Linked DNA regions of Parabacteroides timonensis. The protein of the gene in region 1 interacts with the protein of each later gene in a pairwise test. Links are inferred from orthologs where the notes say so. Each region holds a gene or a part of one and is shown in the gene's direction. Other genes may lie near its edges. The genes, in order: rlmN and ftsZ.

Region 1 (5,072 bases):
GCAGATGTTTGTTAATCCGCAGACCGGACAATTCGACAAAACTGCTTTGTTGAACTTCCTGAAAACTATCGATGACGATAACATCGCAAACTATCCTGCAGACCAGCAGGCACAGTTGATCCAGGCACGTAATTTCTGGCTGTTCTGGGAAAAGAACATCAAACGTCAGCGTCTGGAACAAAAATATACTACTTTGTTGAGCAAGGCTGTTTCTGCAAACGTTCTGGATGCAAAAGAGGCTTTCAATGATGTTTCAGAAAACTCTGACATCGTATATGCTATGCAGTCGTATGCAAGTATTCCTGATTCAACAGTTGATGTTAGCAAGAGCGAAATTGAAAAGCTGTACAATCAGCGCAAAGAACTTTACAAACAAAAAGAAGGTAAAGTTATTAAATACATCGCTGTTGATATTCGTCCGAGCCAGGAAGATTATGACAAGGCTAGTGCAGATATCGAGTCTTTGAAAGAAGAATTTAAAACTTCAGAAAAGGTTGCTGATATTGTAAATGAAAATTCGGAAGTTCCTTATATGGATGCTTTCTTCACTGAAAATGCTTTTGATCCGGAAATGAAGCAGTTCGCAACTACTGCTGAAGTAGGTGCTGTTTACGGCCCGGTATTCGATAATGACAAATACAGAATGTTTAAGCTGGTTGACAAGACAGTGGCTCCTGACTCAGTAAAAGTAAGTCATATCATGTTGGCTAACACGGGTGACGAAGCTCGTACAACTGTTTTGGCTGATAGCTTGATGAACGTATTGAAAAATGGTGGTGACTTTGCTGAACTGGCAAAACAATTCTCTGCTGACCAGGCTGCTGAAAATGGTGGTGAACTGGGATGGTTTACAGAAATCACTGCACTGAGAGGTGTAAACGACGATTTCAAAAATGCCGTATTCTCAACTCCGGTAAATAATGTAGTAAAGGTAAAATCTTTATACGGAACTCACTTGGTAAAGGTTACTGAAAAAACTAATAATGTGAATAAGTATAAGGTGGCTGATATCGATATGACTGTATCTCCTAGCTCTAAAACTTATAGCAACATTTATAATGAGTTGAATCAGTTCATTTCAAAGAACAGCGACCTGGCTAAGTTGGATGAAGCAGCTAAAGAAGCTGGTTATAACCTGATCTCTGGTGTAACTGTAACAGCTGACAATCAGACTTTGGGAAGTATTAAAAATTCTCGTCCGGTAATCCGTTGGGCTTTCCAGAACGATAAAGGTAAAATCTCTGAGATATTCGAATGTGACGATAAGTTTGTTATTGCAGGTGTTGAAGGTACTTTAAAAGAAGGTTACCGTTCAGTTGCTTCTGTTACTCCGGCTTTGAGAGCTGAGATAGCTGCTCAGAAGAAGGGTGAAAAGATCGCAGCCGATCTGAAAGCTAAAAATCTGACATCTGTTGATGCTTATGCAGATGCAATGGGTTCAAGAGTTGACTCTGTTAAGTTTATCAACTTTGGAACACGCCGTATTGCCGGTATTGGTGTAGAACCGAAAATGAATGCAATGGTTTCTATTGCAGAAGTCGGTCAGTTGAGCGAACCTGTAGTTGGAAACAATGGCGTATATGTATTCAAAGTATATGACAGAAACAAAGATGCTAAAGAGTTCAATGAAGCTGAAGAAATCCGCACATTAGATGCTTCTAACGCTTATCGTTTCGGATTCCAGGCTATCCAGTCACTGGTGAACAAAGCTGAAGTAGAAGATAACCGCGTACGTTTCTTCTAATTTGAAATAAAGATAACAAAAGGTAATAACTATACCTTTAATAGAAAGCTGCCGGACTTATTCAGAAAAGTCCGGCAGCTTTTTTTATCTTTGTGCCGGATTAATCGTTATATAAATAAAACAATGCAAGAGAAAAGACGATTGTTGGGCATGACGCTGAACGAACTGAAAGAGGTGGCTGCTGAGGCCGGATTACCCGGTTACGCAGCTAAACAGATGGCTGACTGGCTATATAAGAAGAAAGTAACCTCTATCGCTGAAATGACTAATATTGCGGCTGCCAAACGGACACAGCTGGAAGAGTCTTTTGAAGTAGGTGCCGTTTCGCCTGTAGATTGTATGAAGTCGGTAGACGGAACGATAAAATATTTGTTTGCTGCCGGTACCGGTAACTTTGTCGAGGCTGTTTATATCCCAACAGACGATCGTGCAACCTTGTGTGTCTCTTCCCAGGTCGGATGTAAGATGAATTGTCTGTTCTGTATGACGGGAAAACAGGGTTTTACAATGAATCTTACAGCGAATCAGATACTGAATCAGATACAATCTCTACCGGAATCCGACAGTTTGACGAATCTGGTCTTTATGGGAATGGGAGAGCCGTTGGATAATGTGGACGAACTTTTTAAAGTTCTTGAGATCCTGACTGCTTCATATGGATATGCCTGGAGTCCTAAAAGGATAACTGTTTCGACAATCGGCGTTGCCAAAGGATTGAAACGGTTCCTGGAGGAGAGCGACTGTCATCTGGCCGTAAGCCTGCATTCTCCTTATCATGAAGAGCGATTGTCGTTAATGCCTGTGGAAAAAGCTTATCCGGCACAAAGCATCATCGAATTACTAAAGGGATATGATTTCTCACACCAGCGCCGGGTGTCATTCGAATATATTGTTTTTAAAAATTTAAACGATAGTCCGCAACATGCTAAAGCATTGATTTGTTTATTAGATACCTTGGATTGCCGGGTAAACCTGATCCGTTTTCATGCTATACCCGATGTCCCGTTGGAGAGTTCGGATTTGGCAAAGATGGAAGCTTTTCGCGATATATTGAATAATGCCGGAATAATCTGTACGATTCGGGCTTCCAGGGGGGAAGATATATTTGCTGCTTGCGGAATGTTGTCCACCGCTAAAAAACAACAAAAGGGATAGATGACAAGTCATTTAAAAGAAAAGAATTATATTTGTGTAATAAAACGAATGGGTATGAAAAAGATTTCTTTACTGATTAGCTTATTCATGTTTCTGGTATTGCTGGGATCATGTAGCTCTGGGCCGGTTGGAAAACGGGCTACAGGACTTGCTTATGAAGTCGTTGTTGTAATGAAAAAAGCAAATTGGGATGGCCCTTCGGGAACGGCTATTAAAAAAGAGCTGACCTCCGATGTCCCGGGACTTCCTCAATCTGAACCCGCATTAAAAATAACTTATGTGGATCCTTCTCAATTCGATGGGTTATTGACTTATGTTCGTAATATTCTGATCGTAAATATCGATCCTGCTATTTATACGAAAGCTTCCGTAAGTTATGAAAATGACCGTTGGGCCAAAGGGCAGGTCGTTGTAACATTGAATGCTCCCTCTCCGGAAGCTATCATCGAATATATGGATGCACATCCGAAGGCGTTGGTGGATTTCTTCGTGAAGACGGAAATGAATCGTGCCATGGATCAGTTGCAGAAAGATTATAGTGCGGTTGTTATGGAAAACCTTAAAAATAACCATGACCTGATGCTGAATGCTCCTGCCAATATGACTTATTATCGCGATACGACTGATTTCTTTTGGGCATCTAATAACGCGAATACCGGGCGTACGGATTTAATCGTATATACATTCCCTTATACGGATCCGAACACCTTTACGGCCGAATATCTGATCGCTAAACGCGATTCTGTTCTGAAAAAAAATTTGCCGGGAGCTTTTCCTGAATCTTATATGGCAACCGAAACACGTGCCGATGTAAGTTACACGCCGATAACAGTGAATGGACAGTATTGTGGCGTGTTACGTGGTTTATGGAAAATGGTCGGTGATATGATGGGTGGCCCGTTTGTCAGCCATGTCCGCCTGGATGAAAAAAACAACCGGGTCGTTGTGGCCGAAGGTTTTGTTTTTGCCCCGGAGACGGATAAACGTAATTTCATTCGTCGTATAGAGGCTGCATTGTATACCCTTCGTCTGCCGGGTGAATTTAACAAGTCCGTAGATGAAAAGCTGGATATTCCTGAAAATAAGAAATAAACAAACATAGTACATGGAAGAACGATTGATAAAGGTGGGCATTACCCACGGAGATATAAATGGCATCGGATATGAGGTGATATTGAAAACATTCTCAGATGCCAGGGTAGCAGAACTTTGTACTCCGATCATATACGGTTCGTCAAAGATTGCCGCCTATCACCGGAAAGCATTGGAGTTGCCCCCTGTGAATATGAATATTATCTCTCAGGCAGAGGATGCCGGTGTTAACCGCGTTAATATTATTAACTGTGTGGATGACGAGACAAAGGTCGAGTTGTCACAGTCGACAACTATTGCCGGTGAAGCTGCTTTTTTGTCGCTGGAAGCCGCAGTCGCAGATCTGAAACGTGGTGCTGTCGATGTTTTACTGACAGCCCCGATCAACAAGCATAATATACAAAATGACCAGTTCCATTTTCCGGGTCATACGGAATATTTGGAAGAACGTTTTGGCGGAGTAGGCCGGAAAGCCCTGATGATCCTGATGAAGGATAGTTTGCGGGTTGCTTTGGTGACCGGACATATTCCTCTGTCGGAAGTTCCATCCAGGATAACAGTGGAGGATATTATGTCGAAATTGCGTATATTCAATCAATCGCTCAAGCAGGATTTCGGAATCGTAAAGCCACGTATTGCCGTATTATCTTTAAATCCTCATGCCGGAGACGACGGCCTGCTGGGAAAAGAAGAGGAAACGATCATTATTCCGGCAATGCAAGAGGCAGAGAAAAGAGGTGTAATGTCTTTCGGACCTTATGCCGCCGATGGATTCTTCGGTTCGCAGATGTATGATAAATTTGACGGTGTCCTGGCTATGTATCACGATCAGGGACTGGCTCCATTCAAGACTCTGGCGATGGACGACGGAGTTAATTATACGGCCGGTTTGTCTGTGGTACGTACTTCTCCGGCACACGGTACTGCTTATGATATCGCAGGACAGAATTTAGCTTCGGAAGAGTCTTTCCGCCAGGCTTTGTATGCCGCTCTGGATATTTATCAGAATCGGTTGATCTATCGTGAAGCAACAGCCAATCCGCTTCGTAAACAATATTTTGATAAAGGAGGCGACAATGAA
Region 2 (11,054 bases), on another replicon or contig:
GAATAAGATAAAGCGTCTTATACTGAAGCTCGAAAATAAACTGAACGGCGCGAAGGTCGGGAAAGTATATGTTGGCATCGGTGGACAGTCGCTGCGCTCTATCGACCATACGGTTCCACGTATTCTGGGGACCGATGGCGTAGTGACCGAAGATATTATTGATGGTCTCTACGAAGAATGCCGTAATTATCACCCGGATATGCTGGATGTGCTGGCAGCGGTTTCGCCTACCTATTTTTTAGATGACAAACCCGAACCCAATCCGGTGGGTATTCCTTGTACCCGGATCGAAGCCCGTTACAAGCTGATTGTAGGACGGCCTTCGTTGAAACGTTATGTGCTCAACAGTATTGCCGACCGTGCTAAGATAGAAATCGCCGATATCGTTGTTTCTCCTTTGGCTTTGGCCGATGTGGTGCTGACTGACAACGAGAAGGACTTAGGATGCGCCTTGATCGGTTTCGGTGCCGGAGTAACCACACTGACGGTTTATAAAGCCGGACAGTTGGTCAACCTTTCGGTCATTCCTTTCGGAGGTCATCTGATTACCCGCGACATTACCAGCCTGCACTTGGTGGAAGCGGAAGCCGAACGGGTGAAACTGACCTACGGTAGTGCACAGATGGAAAAAGACAACGACCTGAGCATCCAGGTTAGTTCTGCCGACGGTATGGGACTTCGCGAGATCAAATTGGCCGACCTCAATAATGTGGTCGAAGCCCGTATGAAAGAAATTCTGGAAAACGTATATGCCCGTCTTGAAGCTACCGGACTGATGAACGGTTTGGGAGCAGGTATCATAATAACAGGCGGAGGTGCCGCCCTGAAGAACCTTCCGGAAGTTATCCGCGAACGGTTGAACATGGATGTACGCTACTCGGCTGTCCGTAAAGGTATCGTTGAGAGTGGGGAAATGATAGCCAACAATCCCGAATATGCTGTCGCTGTCGGCTTGTTGGCTAAAGGAACTGAGAATTGCGCCCTTTACATCCCACCAAAAGTGGAGGTGAAGGTGGAGGAACCGGAGGTAGAGGTGAAGGAAGAAGTGAAAGTTGCCCCTGAACCCCCGAAGAAGAAACCAGAGAAGAAGAAAGGCCCAGGCCTGTTCGGACGCATAACCAAAAGTATAGACACGTTTGGCAAAGGATTGTTTGATGACGAAGACGATACAAAGTAATCAGCGAATGTAATAAAACCGGAAGACAATGGACGATACAATATTAAATTTCAATTATCCGACAGATACTCCTAAAATCATCAAAGTAATTGGTGTAGGAGGCGGTGGAGGTAACGCTGTTACCCACATGTACAAGGAAGGTATACATGATGTTACATTCGTTTTGTGTAACACCGATAACCAGGCGTTGAACCGTTCCGACGTTCCCGTAAAAGTACCGCTGGGGCGTAATATCACCCAGGGATTGGGAGCCGGCAACAAACCCGAACGTGCCATGATGGCTGCCGAAGAAAGTATGGAAGATATCCGCAAGATGCTTAGCGACGGCACTAAAATGGTCTTTATCACTGCCGGAATGGGTGGTGGTACAGGTACAGGAGCAGCTCCGGTAATTGCCCGCTTTGCCAAGGATATGGGTATCCTGACTGTCGGTATCGTTACTATTCCATTCGTATTCGAAGGCGAACGCAAAATCATTCAGGCACTGAACGGTGTTGAAGATATTAGCAAGAACGTGGATGCGTTGCTGGTTATCAACAACGAACGTTTGCGTGAGATCTATTCCGACCTGACTATGACGAATGCTTTTGGAAAAGCCGATGATACCCTTACCATTGCTGCTAAGAGCATTGCTGAGATCATCACCCTTCCGGGTATAATCAACCTCGACTTTGCCGATGTCAATACCACGATGAAAGATGGTGGTGTTGCCTTGATGAGTAACGGTTTCGGTGAAGGTGAAGGGCGTGTACGCCAGGCAATTGAAGATGCACTGAACTCTCCGCTGTTGAACAATAACGATGTGTTCAATGCCAAAAAGATATTATTCAACGTTTCGTTCGGTGAGGAAGCCGAACTGCGTATGGAGGAAATGAACGATGTTCACGATTTCATGTCACGCTTCGGACGCGATATCGAAGTGATCTGGGGTACGGCTATCGACAGCACTCTCGGTTCGAAAGTGAAGATGACGATCCTGGCAACCGGTTTCGGTATGGAAGACATTCCTCAGATCGCTGAAAAACGTCAGATCGAACAGGGACGTATGACTGAGGAGGAACTTCGTCTGGAAGAGGAACGCTTGAACAAGGAACGTGCCGAAAAAGATCTGATCGACAAATATTACGGAGCTTCCGGCCAGCGTATGCGCCGTGTTGCAGCCCGTGCCAAAGCTGTTGTATTGACACAGGATGAATTGGACGATGATGCTTTGATTGCCTTGATCGAGGATAATCCTACTTATAACCGTGATCCGAAAGTAATAGCTCGTGCCCGTTCGAAGGTTGGTGGTGAAGAAATTCCGGTATCATCGACAGCAGTCAATACTTCAGCTTCTCGTTCCGAAGGAAAGAAACCGGATACAGGAGGCAAGAAGGTGATAAGTTTCCGATAATTTTAAATAAGAAATAAGATATGGATTTGTTTGAAAAAGTCAGCGAAGACATTAAAAACGCAATGAAGGCAAAAGATAAAGTTGCCCTCGAAACATTGAGAAATGTGAAGAAATTCTTCCTCGAAGCAAAGACTGCTCCGGGAGCTAACGATACTTTGACGGATACCGATGCCACCAAAATTATCCAGAAGCTGGTGAAACAAGGAAAGGACTCTGCTGACATTTACACCCAGCAAGGTCGTGCAGACCTGGCAGAGGGTGAACTTGCGCAGGTAAAAGTGCTGGAAACTTATCTCCCGAAGCAGATGACTGCCGAAGAACTTGAAATAGCATTGAAAGCTATTATCGCCCAGGTAGGTGCTACCGGTCCTCAGGATATGGGTAAGGTAATGGGAACGGCTTCCAAAGCGCTTGCGGGTAAAGCAGAAGGACGTGCTATTTCAGAAGCGGTAAAACGCCTGCTGAATAGCTAATATAATATAGTTTTGAAAATAACTTATCTCCTCTCAAGAGGGGATAAGTTATAACCTGTCACTATCTGATATATGAAAATGCTTGGTATTGCAAGCTTTCTTTTAGACTCATTCTTTTAGAACTAGACCGAATTCTAATAACTTTAAACGATGATAACCTTTATCTGTTGTCTTGCAGTTCTTATTGCAGGCTATTTCATTTACGGCTCTTTTATAGAACGTATCTTCGGGGTCGATCCTTCCCGTAAAACTCCAGCTTTCACTCATCAGGATGGAGTAGATTATATTCCAATGTCTTCCTGGAAAGTCTTTATGATCCAGTTTCTGAACATTGCCGGTCTCGGTCCGATATTCGGCGCTATAATGGGAGCCAAGTTTGGTGTGGCTTCTTTCCTGTGGATCGTATTGGGCACGATCTTTGCCGGGGCTGTTCACGATTATCTGGCCGGAATGCTTTCCCTGCGCCATCATGGCGAGAGTCTGCCTGAAATTATCGGACGTTATCTCGGGAACAATTTCAAGCAATTCATGCGTGGGTTTACCGTTATTCTGATGGTCCTTGTCGGAGCTGTCTTTGTTGCCGGTCCAGCCGGGTTGCTGGCAAAGTTGACTCCGGAATACCTCGATGCCACTTTCTGGATATTTGTGGTATTTATCTATTATATCCTGGCCACTTTGTTGCCGGTCGATAAGATCATAGGTAAGATATATCCTTTGTTTGCTGCCGCCTTGCTTTTTATGGCAGTAGGTATTCTTGTGATGTTGTTCGTGAACCATCCGCCACTTCCGGAGCTGACCGACGGCCTGGCGAATACGCATCCGGAAAATCTTCCTATCTTTCCGATTATGTTTGTGAGTATTGCCTGTGGAGCCATTTCCGGTTTCCATGCTACTCAAAGTCCGTTGATGGCTCGTTGTATCAAGAATGAAAAATACGGACGTCCTGTCTTCTTCGGAGCGATGATTACAGAAGGTATCGTGGCTTTGATCTGGGCTGCCGCTGCTACTTATTTTTATCATAATAATGGTATGGGTGAAAGTAATGCAGCCGTGATTGTAGACAGTATCACTAAAGAGTGGCTGGGGACGGTTGGCGGTGTATTAGCCGTATTAGGCGTTATTGCTGCTCCGATTACTTCGGGGGATACTGCATTCCGTTCGGCCCGTTTGATCATAGCAGATTTTCTCCATAAGGAGCAGAAAAGCATGGCTAGTCGTCTGATGATCTGTGTCCCTCTGTTTATCGTAGCGATCGGGATATTACTTTACAGTTTAAAAGATAAGGATGGTTTCGATATGATCTGGCGTTATTTTGCCTGGACAAATCAGACGTTGGCAGTCTTTACCCTTTGGGCGTTGACGGTCTTTCTTGCCCGTTCGAAGAAGCCGTATATCGTAACCCTGATCCCTGCCCTGTTTATGACAGCCGTTTGTTCCACCTATATTTTTGTCGCTCCTGAAGGATTAGGTATGAATGTTACGGTTTCACAGATAATAGGTTGCAGCATAACGGTAGTGACACTGGTTGCATTCCTTTTCTGGAAGAGAAAAAATCCCGGAGCCGTTTAAGCCTCCGGGATATGTTCCTTAAAGTACCTGGATACCTTCTTCGCGGGCCTGTTCTTCTCCAGAAGGAGTGATCAGTTTGTAACCCTTACCGTGGATGTTGATGATTTCGATACCTGGATCATCTTTCAACAGTTTACGAAGTTTAGTGATATACACGTCCATGCTACGGGCATTGAAGTAGTTATCGTCTACCCAGATAGTTTTCAGTGCATAGTTACGTTCCAGAATTTCATTAGCGTGTGCACACAGCAGGCTCAGTAATTCGCATTCTTTTGTAGTCAGCTTTGTTACCTTGTCGCCGATTGCCAGTGTCTGTTTCTGTGTATCGAACAAGAAATTACCCAGCTTGTAGAAAGGAATGTCTTTCATCTTTTTACCTTTCACACGGCGCAGGATAGCTTCGATACGAAGCAACAGCTCTTCCATGCTGAACGGTTTTGTCAGATAATCGTCGGCTCCGATCTTGAATCCTTCCAGGATATCTTCCTTCATTGTCTTTGCAGTAAGGAAAATGATTGGAATATCAGGATTTATTGAACGGATTTCCTGTGCCAGGGTAAAACCGTCTTTTTTCGGCATCATTACGTCTAATACGCAAAGATCATATTTGCCTTTGGTGAAACCTTTGTAACCAGCTTCTCCGTCAGAGAAGAGATCAGTTACATAACCTTTTGCCTGTAAGTATTCTCTTAATAGCATACCCAGGTTTTCGTCGTCTTCACAAAAGAAGATTTTCAGTTTTTCTTCCATAACTAACTTTTTATAAGAGGTAAAGTAATAATAAATTTTGTTCCTACGTTTCCGGGACCGATCTCGGCACGGATCGTACCTTTATGGTCCTCGATAATTTTACGGACGTAAGCAAGTCCCAAACCGAAACCTTTTACGTCGTGTACATTTCCAGTGGGTACCCGGAAGAAGCGGTCGAATACTTTCTTAAGATATTCTTTCTTGATCCCGATCCCGTTGTCTTCAACAGCAATCAACAGTTTCCCGTTGTTGTCGTTCCAGGTTCTTACCATCAATGTGAGCGGTACTTCCGGACGGCGGTATTTCACCGCGTTGTCCATCAGATTAAACAATACATTGGTGATGTGCATTTCATCTACATAGATGGACGAGTCTGTTGCCTGTAAGTCAATGTCGAGTGATCCATCATACTTTTCTACTTTCAGGACGAAGGTGTTAGCTACGCTGATCACCAAGTCGTTTGCATCTACTTCTTTCAGCTTAAGTGCCGCTTTCTGTCGTTCGAACAGCGACATCTGAAGCACTTTTTCTACCAGGAAGCCTAGTCGTTTCGTTTCATCATTGATAACTCCTGAGATGTGTTTAAACACATCGGGGCTCTTGGTTATATCCGAATCTTTCAACATCTGTGCCGCAAGAGAGATTGTTGATACCGGTGTTTTCAACTCGTGCGTCATATTGTTGATAAAGTCGTTCTTCATTTCTGACAGTCTCTTCTGGCGGAATACTATATATATGGTAAAGATAAATGTTACCAAAAGTATCAGCGAAAAGAGTACGGATGGTACAATAAATGTTACAGAACTTGAAATGTAATCACCCTTTGTCGGGAAATATACCTTCATATAATTCTGTTTTGAGGGAGGATCGTTCGGGAACAATACATACGTAATTATATCAGACGCAATAGGTTCCTTTTTTATTTCTCCACTTTGATACACTTTTTTGCCATCTTTGTTAATAACAAAAAATATGAACGGCAGGTTCAAACCGTTGTTAATAAATTCTGATTTTAAGTAATTATTCAGTTTCTTAAAATCTACCCGCTCCTGAATAGGCTTAAGGTTTGCAGTAGTTACCATACTATACACAACTTCCTGCATCAAAGCGTTCTGATACTGCATACGGCGCTTCAATGTTTTCTGCAAATCCTGTGATGTACTGACAATGTTGTTACCCGATTGTTTCTTGTCGAGCGACGACAGGGGTTCGAATTTCTGGCTGAAACTGCGTAATTGTTCTATATGCAATATGTTTCCATTTGCATCCTGTATCTGCAGCTTCTGTTGGGTGATTGCCTGGGCAACCTCTTGCGGATCCTGACTGTTTTGCAGGTAATTATTCTCATCACGCTTAATATCTTCTTCCAGATATCTGCGTGTTTCGTCTAGCTCCAGGTTTTTTGATACTTGGTGCAGGCTTCTTTTTACTGTTTCATTGAATTGCTCGCTACTTTTTTTGAGTATGATGCTCACGTACTTAACCTGAAGGAAAAGCAAACCGGCAAATGCAAATGCCATTACAACAGCGAGTAACCAAATAGTAGATTTCCTCATTCCAAATACTTTCTCTTTTTAACAGAACAAATAACGCTCATTTTAGTTTAATATTCACACAAAAAAGGTAAAAAACATAGGCTGGTTTTCTTAAAAATAGTTTAGCCTATTGGCCACTAAACGATCTATTAGTCTTGAAAACAGAGCCTTATACCACCATTCCCCTTTCAAGAGGAATACTTAGAGTTTAGTTCTTGTGTATAAAAACATAATTATTGATTATTTTGTTTCAACTTATGCAAAAAATATGAATTCGCCGGGAATAGTTTCAGCTTCATATTTAGGCATACGGAGTAGTATAATATATATGTATAACGGATGCAACTGCCGATTTATTTTATTTGAGTGCTAACGAACGGTAACATAAGAAATTGAAACTTCTTAAAAACTTTTGCCGAATGCATTCAGATTTAATTATTAGCTATATCTTTGTCTCCTGACAAGTGACAAGAGTTATGTAGTATGGCACAAGAAGGTATTACGCAAATTGATGTAAAACAGGTATTACAGCAAAAGGCCCCCTCGGTGGCCGGTAAAATTCCCGGTTTTGTAGTCAATTATCTGATTCGTACCATTCACCAGAATGAATTGAATGATATCCTCACCCGTTATCATGATAAGGATGGGGTTGATTTTATGCAGGAGTTGATCGGTTACTTCGACCTGATCCTGGAACTGGTGAACGAAGAAAATATTCCTGCTGAAGGACGCTATATTTTTGCATCCAATCATCCGCTGGGAGGGTTGGACGGCATCTGTTTGTCGGCTGTGATCGGGAAGCATTACGGCGGGAAGATACGTTATCTGGTGAACGATCTGTTGCTCTACTTGTCAAATCTAAGGTCCATTTTTGTCCCTATCAATAAACACGGTGCGCAGGGTAAGAAGAATGCCCGGCTGATCGATGAGGCTTATACTTCGGATAATCAGATCGTGACTTTCCCGGCAGGTCTTTGTTCCCGTAAGATAGACGGGAAGATACAAGATCCTGAATGGAAGAAATCGTTTATTCAGAAGGCGGTCGAACATAAACGGGATATCGTTCCGGTCTATTTCGAGGGAAGGAATTCCAATTTCTTCTACCGGCTGGCTAATCTGCGTAAAGCGCTGGGGATTAAGATGAACTATGAAATGCTTTATCTGCCGGATGAGATGTTCCGGTGCAAGCATAAAACATTCCGTATCCATTTCGGGAAACCTATCCCGTGGCAGACGTTCGACGGTAGTAAGAAACCGGGCGAGTGGGCCGAATGGGTAAGGACACAGGCTTATAATCTCAAGAAAACATAGACTCAATTTATATGCAAGACATTATTAAACCGATTGACCGTGCAGTACTTAAGGCGGAACTGACAAAAGAGAAGAAGCTCCGCAGCACGAATAAATCAAACAATGAAATATATATTGTAACAGCCCACGACTCTCCTAGTGTAATGCAGGAGATCGGACGTCTGCGGGAAATCGCTTTCCGTTATTATGGCGGAGGTACAGGTTTTCCGGTGGATATAGATGAATTCGATACGATGGAGGACGCCTATCGTCAGTTGATCGTGTGGAGTCCGGAAGATGAACAAATCCTGGGCGGTTATCGTTTCTTGTGTGGATCGGATGTGAAATTTGATGAGAACGGTAAGCCGATGTTAGCCACTTCTCACTTGTTTAACTTCTCCGACAAGTTTAATAAAGAATTCCTTCCTTATACGGTCGAACTGGGCCGTTCTTTCGTAACATTAGAATATCAATCTACACGTGCCGGGGCAAAGGGTTTATTTGTACTGGATAATCTGTGGGATGGATTGGGAGCCTTGTCGGTTGTTGATCCGAGCCTGCAGTATTATTTCGGGAAGGTAACGATGTATAATACATATAATACAGAGGCACGTAATATGATCCTTTACTTCCTCGGTATGCATTTCCCGGATGCAGACAAGCTGGTGACGCCTGTCTACCCGCTGCAAACCGATACGGATATAGAGAAAATGAAGGATTTGTTCCATTACGATAACTTCAAGGAAAATTATAAGGTACTGAACCAGGAAGTGCGTAAGTTCGGTATCAATGTGCCGCCCCTTGTAAACGCCTATATGAGTCTTTCACCTAAGATGCGTGTATTCGGAACGGCTATCAACCATGAGTTCGGGGATGTAGAGGAGACCGGCATACTTATTGCCATCAATGAAATCCTCGAAGATAAGAAGAAACGTCATATCGAAACTTACCTGAAGGAAGAGGGACAGACGGCTGATTTGATAAGGAAGATAGAATAATACTATTCTTCTTCCTGTTCCTTTTGTTTGATCCACTCTTCGGCTACTTCTACAAGCGACTCGTACCATTTCTGCCCGAATTTGCGGGTGAGAGGTTCTTTGAGGAATTTGTATAGAGGTAGTTTTTCCTTTTGGCCCAGTATCTCAGCGGCTTTACAAATCTTCCAGCGATCGTAGTTGACAGCACGGAAATCCCTGTATTGTGTGACGCGTACCGGATAAAGGTGGCAGGATACCGGTTTGTAGAAAGATACTTTTCCTTCGCGATAGGCCTTTTCGATGGCACATTTGCAGGTACCGTCATTGTCATAACAGGTGAAGACACAGTCTTTACCGTTGACGATGGACGTGACGATATCACCTTCACAGTCGATGAAGGCAACACCTTGCTTCTTTATGATTTCCTGCGCTTCCGGGGCCAGGTCGTCCCAGATAACCGGGAGTACTTTCTCCAGTTCTGCTATTTCTTTTTTGTCTAATGGGGCTCCTGAGTCGCCTTCTACGCAGCAAATACCTTTGCATTGGCTGAGGTCGCAGAGAAACTTGGCTTCAATCAGGTCGAGGCTTACCAGGGTGTCTTCTATTTGGATCATTTCAGTTGAGAGTTGAGAAGTGATAGTTAACAGATAAGAAATGACAGTTAACAATTATTCCCCTTTATGTGGAGTAATAACTGTCAACTGTCACTTGTCAACTGTCAACTAATAAAAGTTGTTATTTAATCAAAGATTTGCCAGTCATTTCTTTCGGCTGCTTCAATCCCATGATGTGAAGGATAGAGGGAGCAACGTCTGCCAGGATACCGTCTTCTACTTTGGCCTCTTTGTTTTCTGTTACGTAAACGAAAGGAACAGGGTTCAGCGAGTGAGCCGTGTTCGGTGTACCGTCTTCGTTCAGAGCGTGGTCGGCATTACCGTGGTCGGCGATGATGATCACTTCGTAGTCGTTAGCCTTGGCTGCTTCAACGGTGTCGTTCAGACAAGCGTCGATGGTTACGACTGCTTTCTCGATGGCTGAATAGATACCGGTGTGGCCTACCATGTCGCCGTTTGCGTAGTTACAAACGATGTAGTCATATTTCTTTGTATTGATAGCTTCTACCAGTTTGTCTTTCACTTCGAATGCGCTCATTTCCGGTTTCAGGTCGTAAGTAGCTACTTTCGGAGACGGAACCAGGATACGGTCTTCACCATCGAACGGAGTTTCGCGTCCGCCGTTGAAGAAGAAAGTAACGTGAGCATATTTCTCTGTTTCGGCAATGTGCAACTGTGTTTTGCCAACGGATGCCAGGAATTCGCCCAGTGTATTTTCTACATTGTCTTTGTCGAACAGGATATGGACACCCTTGAAGCTCGCATCGTACGGAGTCATACAGAAATACTGCAAGTTAGGAATAGTCTTCATTCCTGCTTCCGGCATATCCTGCTGAGTCAGAACGACAGTCAGTTCTTTGGCACGGTCGTTACGGTAGTTGAAGAAGATAACGACGTCGCCTTCTTCGATAGTAGCTACCGGCTTATCGTTTTCTACGTGTACGATCGGTTTGATGAATTCGTCCGTTACGCCTTCTGCGTATGATTCTTCCATGGCTTTTACCATGTCTTCGGCAGGTTTACCAGTTCCGTTCACGATCAGGTCGTACGCTTCTTTCACGCGTTCCCAACGTTTGTCACGGTCCATTGCATAGTAACGGCCGATGATGGAAGCGATCTTACCGCCTGTTGTTTTCAGATGGTTTTCCAGTTGTTCGATGAAACCTTTACCGCTTTTCGGGTCAGTGTCGCGACCGTCCATGAAGCAATGAACGTATGCTTTGTCCACTCCGTATTCTTTCGCGATATCAGTCAGTTTGAACAGGTGTTCCAGTGA

Evidence for each region.
Region 2: the proteins of rlmN (region 1) and ftsZ interact in binary tests that used the Escherichia coli proteins (3 or more experiments, as listed by UniProt). The link is inferred for Parabacteroides timonensis from one-to-one orthologs.

The regions. Positions count from the first base shown.
Region 1 is NZ_LT669940.1:1,370,261-1,375,332, forward strand. Bases 894-3,883 are described here. They hold rlmN (dual-specificity RNA methyltransferase RlmN), read left to right. Parts: upstream 894-1,867; coding sequence 1,868-2,899; downstream 2,900-3,883. Other genes in these bases: BQ7394_RS06005 (peptidylprolyl isomerase), read left to right, coding at 894-1,744; BQ7394_RS06015 (DUF4837 family protein), read left to right, coding at 2,954-3,883. Also shown: more of BQ7394_RS06005, read left to right, coding at 1-893; more of BQ7394_RS06015, read left to right, coding at 3,884-3,991; 4-hydroxythreonine-4-phosphate dehydrogenase PdxA, read left to right, coding at 4,005-5,072.
Region 2 is NZ_LT669941.1:3,315,278-3,326,331, reverse strand. The notes cover bases 443-3,387. They hold ftsZ (cell division protein FtsZ), read left to right. Parts: upstream 443-1,205; coding sequence 1,206-2,570; downstream 2,571-3,387. Other genes in these bases: BQ7394_RS21065 (carbon starvation CstA family protein), read left to right, coding at 3,194-3,387; BQ7394_RS21070 (GatB/YqeY domain-containing protein), read left to right, coding at 2,591-3,043; ftsA (cell division protein FtsA), read left to right, coding at 443-1,177. In the rest of the region: more of ftsA, read left to right, coding at 1-442; more of BQ7394_RS21065, read left to right, coding at 3,388-4,612; response regulator transcription factor RprY, read right to left, coding at 4,631-5,362; BQ7394_RS21055 (sensor histidine kinase), read right to left, coding at 5,365-6,918; BQ7394_RS21050 (lyso-glycine lipid O-acyltransferase GlsA), read left to right, coding at 7,381-8,208; BQ7394_RS21045 (glycine N(alpha)-acyltransferase GlsB), read left to right, coding at 8,220-9,185; BQ7394_RS21040 (DUF3109 family protein), read right to left, coding at 9,188-9,778; gpmI (2,3-bisphosphoglycerate-independent phosphoglycerate mutase), read right to left, coding at 9,900-11,054. UniProt on the Escherichia coli protein: Essential cell division protein that forms a contractile ring structure (Z ring) at the future cell division site. The regulation of the ring assembly controls the timing and the location of cell division.